2 regions of the Cytobacillus sp. FSL K6-0129 genome follow, and region 2 is predicted to be linked to the other one. Evidence: riboswitches for the same ligand, from Rfam matches in the RefSeq annotation. Region 2 holds a riboswitch; the other holds the start of a gene.
The links. A riboswitch is a leader RNA that binds a small molecule or an ion and turns the genes downstream of it on or off. The one in region 2 is predicted to bind cobalamin.

Region 1 (3,179 bases), 180 kb from region 2:
TCAGGAATTGAAATAGTTATTTTGTAATGTTTTTTTAATAATCGTATTTCCTTATCTTTGCTAAAATGAAATGGATGAAATGACGCATTGTATCGGTTGTTTATGATTTACGTGTAGTTAGTATAAATTATTGCAGTAAAACGAAATAGTTGTGTGGTATGACGGTAATAACAAAGGTGGTACAATTTAATTTGCTCTTCGTCTTTCTATTTTCAGTTCGGAGGTTTCTAAATTGCGAAAGAAAAATCATAGTGTTCGAGATCTCATCTATATCTTATTAAACGAAAAGGACCAGTCCGTTATTTCTTATGGAATTGAATTTTCTGAGTTTATGCAATCATTACAGAACAGGACAGGGCATCTTCTATTAGTGAAGCATCAGTATGATAATGGGGAACTGAATGTACATACCATGTTTGATTGGGTGGCTCATGAAGACCTGCCAGCACTAATAAACGAAGATGTTTATAGTTATGGTGATTTTTGCTGGATAGATTTCGAGGAGGAAGAATCGTTAAATGAATTGCCTGCTCAAGCAATTGCTGAGCTCCTATATCTTAGTCATGTAAAGGAGCATTTAAAGAAACCTTTCTATAACCATTTAAGCAATCGTTATTGTTATTTAGCGCATGATGACGGTTGGTTAAATAAGGTCTATTACCGAGACTGGCAGGACTTTTACAAAATGCTTGGCGACGTTGCTGCTATGAAGATGGAGCATTTAAAAGTAGAAAAATCTTTATTAGGCCTAAAAAAGAAAAAAACATATCCGCAAGTTCCAGAAGGCGCGTTAAGGGCATTAAGAAATTTAATGAAGGAAGGCCTGGTAATTTCTTTTGAACAGAGTGAGCAGACACGTACAAAAATTAATATACCGCTCTGGACAGTTGGAGATTTCGCTAATATGGATGATATGTATGATGAGTTCGAAGCAATGAGGAAGGAAGCCACTCCAGACGCGAGATTGGTTTTTGATAAAAAACTGAAAGAATGGCAAGTAACTGATTCATAAAAATAATAATGCACCACAAAATATGATAAGGTATAATAAAATCGACAGAAAATTGTAGATTTAAGGAAATAGGTGTCAATTTTTGACTTAATAGGGGAAATTGGTGTAAAACCAATGCGGTCCCGCCACTGTAACTGGTTAATAAACAAAGAAAACTGCTATATATGTTGTATAGGAGGAGCCTTTGATTATAAACCATAAGCCAGGAAACCTGCCTATCTTCCATAAACACTGTAACCTACGAGGATAGGGGGTGTTTGGTAAGGCTTCTTTGTCGTGATTATTCCTTCCAAACATCTCCTACTAATGGGGATGTTTTATATTTTAAGGAGGGTCAATCATGAAGAAATGGTATTTATTTTTAGTCTCGATTCTACTATCAGCAGGTATTCTTGCTGGATGTGGGAATGACACAGCTGAACCGAAAAAAGATGGAGAAGAGAAGTTTGAAGAGAGTACTGAAACTAGCGATTTTCCTGTAACATTAACGGATGCTGCGGATCAAGAAGTGGTGATTGAAGAGGAACCAGAAGCGATTGTTTCATTAATCCCGAGTAATACTGAAATCGCTTTCGAATTAGGGTTAGGTGAGAAGGTAGTCGGTGTATCTGATTTTGATAATTATCCAGAAGAAGTAGCTGATATAGAAAAAATCGGTGGACAAGAATTTAATGTAGAAGCAATTATTGCTTTAAATCCAGATGTTGTATTAGCACATAATTCAGGAGCGCATAATAGTACTGAAGGCTTAGATCAATTAAGAGATGCTGGTATTCCTGTTCTAATTGTCAATGATGCACAGAATTTTGAAGAAGTATATGATTCCATTGAAATGATTGGTAAAGCAACAGGAGCAACAGAAGAAGCAAGTCAAACAGTTGAGGAAATGAAAACCCGTTTGGCAGAAATCGAAGAAAAAGCTAAGTCTGTTGAAGAGAAAAAATCTGTCTTTGTAGAAATCTCTGCAGCTCCTTCTTTATATACTGCCGGTCAAAAAACATTTATTGATGATATGCTCAATTTGATCCAAGCGGAAAATGTAATTGAAGAAGAAGGTTGGCCACAAATTGACGAGGAAGCTGTCATCGAAAAAAATCCTGATGTGATTATCACTACATACGGGTATTATACGGAAAATGCGGTAGAAACCCTTTTAAGTCGAGAAGGTTGGCAAGATGTAACAGCCGTTAAAGAGAAGCAAGTCTATGATGTGCACTCTGATAAGGTAACTCGTACAGGTCCTAGACTTGTAGAAGGAGTAGAGGAGCTTGCAAAAGCGATTTACCCAGAAGTATTTAAATAATAGAGGTGTTGCTTATCTCTGTGCGTTCGTTTTCTTATGTGTAGCAATGATGATGGGGATTTCTATAGGGACTGTTTCAGTGCTACCGTTAGATATATTCAATATCATTGGAGCGGAAATCTTACGTTTACCGATAAGTAATGATGTTAATCCAATGCATAGTAATATTGTTATGAATATTCGCTTGCCTAGAGTCGTATTGGCGGGCTTCGTCGGGGCATCACTTGCAATAGCAGGTGCTGCCTTTCAAGGTTTATTAAGGAACCCTTTAGCAGACCCTTATACATTGGGGGTGTCTTCAGGAGCTTCTGTTGGTGCTGTATTAACGATCTTTCTCGGTTTATCCATTCCGTTTGTTGGCACCTTTACTTTACCGTTATTTAGTATTACAACAGCTTTTCTAACGATAATTGTTGTCCTTTTCTTTGCGCGACAAATTGATCGTGGCATGAGAGTAGAGACAATCATTTTAACCGGTATTATCTTCAGTTCTTTTCTAGGTGCATTTATTTCCTTAATGATTGCTTTAACCGGGGATGAACTGAGACAGATTATTGGGTGGTTGTTAGGAAGCGTATCGATGAGAGGTTGGGACTATGTTCAAATCATCCTTCCTTTCTTTATCATTGGTTCTGCGATGCTCATTGCTAATAGCAAGGAATTAAATGCGATGTCATTCGGCGAAGAAAGAGCTCGTCATATCGGGGTGAATGTACAGAAACGTAAGATGATGGTCTTAATTGCCGGATCGATTTTAACTGGTGCCGCTGTAGCAGTGTCAGGTACAATCGGATTTGTCGGCTTAGTCATTCCGCATCTGACCAGATTGCTATGGGGACCAGACCATAGACACTTGCTTCCTTT
Region 2 (3,179 bases):
CGCTCGTTTCTCTTCCTTTACCGAAAAGGCTTGTACATATTCCTTAAAAGATTGCCGATTTCGCCTGCCATCGTTTAAACCACCGCGATATCCTCTCTCTTCAATCAGTTGGGCCACTGCACGTAAATGGTCACCAATTATTAAACTTGTTGAAAATGAAAAAGAGGAGCCCGTAATCTTCTGTTGATGTTTCGGTCGAATCTTATTTGTAGCAATCACATCAATGGCTACTGGTGCACTCATCTTTAATTCTTTCATCACAGCTATACTATGAGCTAATGGCGGACAAGCTAAATTCTCCCAACCAATTGTATCAAGCGCTGATTTTTTCATCACATGAGGAACAGCGACTAAGGAATTAACGGATAACTCACCTTTACCTAAAAAATGATTAAGAGAGAACTTTGATACTGCTGTCGGATGTGGTCTAATGGGGCGCTTCATTGTCCAGCTTAAATCATTTAGGGCAATATCAGCCCCATCCCGAATGCCATCAAGCAGTGCTTGTAGCTCCTGAGCTCTAACGACAATATCACCATCAATAAAAAGAAGCGTATCCCCTTTTGCCTCCCTTGCACCAATTGCTCGTCCAATATCCACCCCTAGAGGTTCTTTATAAACAAGCTTTCTACATTCAAATGCTTCCGCTATTTTCTCCGATCCATCTGTTGAACCATTCAAAACAGCGATGATTTCATATGGCTCAATCTTCACTAACTCTTCTAAAACGGCTGACAACGTAGATTCTTCATTCTGAATGGGAATAATAACAGATAGATTCATAACACTTCACTTCTCTCCTTCAGCAAAATTAATAGTCTCCTTTGTGCTAACTATAGCCTTTTCCATCACAAACCCGAGAAAAACACTAAGTAATATCAATATATACAGCTTGGCCAATTTTGTTCTCGGACAAGTATACAATCTATGAAAGATGGTGCGATAGACAGGGTAGATTGGTTTAATTATGGGGGCATTGATCCGATTCGGCACTAAAAAATATATTATTACTATTCGTTAGGAGATGTTAAAGTAGATATATATGTATTTAAGGGGGAGTACAAATTGGAATTCGAGTTGAATTTTATTTGGATTGCCGTCGGTTTAGCATTACTTGGCTATTTCATAGGCAATGGGTTGAAGCAATTTAGTAGTAAAAATGAAGGTAATATGAATCATTTACTTGTGGAGCAAAGCCACCTTCATCTTTACTTTTATTTAAGTGAAGCAGACATGAAGGATCTATTACAGAAGCATTCTCACGCACCAAAAGTCATTCTTAATGGCAAGCATTATTACCATCTACATAAATTTCGCAAGTGGCTTGAATCTGATGATATATATCACTCATGAAGAATTTATTTTGACAGCTTCCATTTATTATGCTAATCTATCTGTAAAATTCAAAATATTATAAATATGTAATTCTCTTATTCAGAGAGGTGGAGGGACTGGCCCGATGAAACCCAGCAACCTTTAACAATTATTTGTTAAAAAGGTGCTAATTCCTGCAAAGTGTAATAGCTTTGGCAAATAAGAGAGGATAAAGACCTCTCTATTTTTAATTAGAGAGGTCTTTTGTATTTTCAAAACTTAATAACAAAGGCAACAGATGCATGATTGCTTAAAAGGGAAGCCCGGTGGAATGCCGGCACGGTCCCGCCACTGTGAAGGAGAGCGACTTATCATTGACCACTATTTCATAATAGAAATGGGAAGGGATAACGAGCGATAATCCGAAGTCAGGAGACCTGTCTGTTGTTTGCACTTAGACTCTACGGATGCATAGAGAGGAGTGATGAATACGTGTTGAGCAAATCAAATGGTCTCAACTCTAGTTAATATTGCGTATGAATCTCTCATTTAATAATAAATAGAGAGATTTTTTGTTGAGAAAATACAATCTAAAGGAGTGTTTAAATTGACTGAAGTAAAAAGTTCAAATGTAGGTTATCCAAGAATTGGCGAGAAGCGGGAGTGGAAGAAAGCTCTAGAACAATTTTGGAGTGGTAAGTTGAATAAAGAGACTTTTCTGCAACAAATGGAAGTCATTCGTTTATCCTCTCTCGAGAAGCAAAAACAACTTGGCGTTGATCTCATCCCGGTTGGCGATTTCACACTGTATGATCATGTCCTTGATACAGCTGTGATGTTTGGACTTGTTCCTGAGCGTTTTACATACAGAGGTGGGAAAGTTGATATCGAAACGTATTTTGATATTGCCAGAGGGAACAAAGATGCCGTGGCAGCTGAAATGACCAAATGGTTTAATACAAACTATCACTACATCGTGCCAGAACTCAACAACCTCACGCCAACACTTGCTGAAAACCGGCCACTTGCCTTTTATAAAGAAGGAAAAGAGAAGCTTGAAATCGACGGGAAACCGGTTATCTTGGGCCCGATTACGTTTGTGAAATTATCAAAAGGCTATAAAGAAAGTGAATTCAAATCAATCGTCAATCAATTCGTTCCTCTTTATGTACAAATTTTAAAAGAATTACAGCAAGAAGGTGCCTTGTGGGTACAAATCGATGAACCTATTTTAGCAACTACCCTCACAGAAGAAGACATCTCACTCTATCAAGCAGTTTACCAAACATTACACCAGGCAGCACCACAGATAAATATCATTTTACAAACGTATTTTGAAAGCATCACTTATTATGAAGCTGTTACCTCATTACCTGTGCAAGCGATCGGCCTTGATTTTGTCCATGATGCAGGTCAAAACCTCGCTTCCTTACAAAAATTCGGCTTCCCAAGTGATAAAGTATTAGCTGCAGGTGTCATCGATGGCCGTAATATCTGGGGCGCTAAACTTGATAATAAGCTCTCTCTTCTAGAAGAAATTACAGCAATTGTTCCGAAAGATCGCTTAATCATCCAGCCTTCATCCAGCTTATTGCATGTACCCGTTACAGTCAAAATTGAAGAAACACTAGATCATACATTAAAGACCGCACTCGCCTTTGCTGATGAAAAATTACAAGAAATCGTAGTGCTAACGAAAGGAATAAGAGAAGGAAAAGAGCAAATCCAAGATGAGATAAACGAGAGACGAACTGCTATCGAGGCACTAAATCAATCTTCTATTAGAAACAATCAACAAGTACAAACAGCCATTCAAAACTTACCATCATCACTAGCAGAGCGCGAAGCACCTTATTCTGTTCGTC

Region 1: another riboswitch for cobalamin. It lies ahead of MHI57_RS17560 (ABC transporter substrate-binding protein); the one in region 2 lies ahead of metE (5-methyltetrahydropteroyltriglutamate--homocysteine S-methyltransferase).

What each region holds. Positions count from the first base shown of each region.
Region 1 covers NZ_JBBOXM010000001.1:3,487,611-3,490,789, forward strand. Annotated here, with positions in the region: gene MHI57_RS17555 (hypothetical protein) at 233-1,012, shown strand; cobalamin riboswitch at 1,066-1,245, shown strand; gene MHI57_RS17560 (ABC transporter substrate-binding protein) at 1,353-2,315, shown strand; gene MHI57_RS17565 (FecCD family ABC transporter permease) at 2,281-3,179, shown strand, end outside.
Region 2 covers NZ_JBBOXM010000001.1:3,303,384-3,306,562, reverse strand. Annotated here, with positions in the region: partial or broken gene MHI57_RS16600 (glycosyltransferase family 2 protein) at 1-783, opposite strand, end outside; gene MHI57_RS16595 (DNA-binding protein) at 1,066-1,353, shown strand; SAM riboswitch class I at 1,428-1,540, shown strand; cobalamin riboswitch at 1,594-1,773, shown strand; gene metE (5-methyltetrahydropteroyltriglutamate--homocysteine S-methyltransferase) at 1,922-3,179, shown strand, end outside.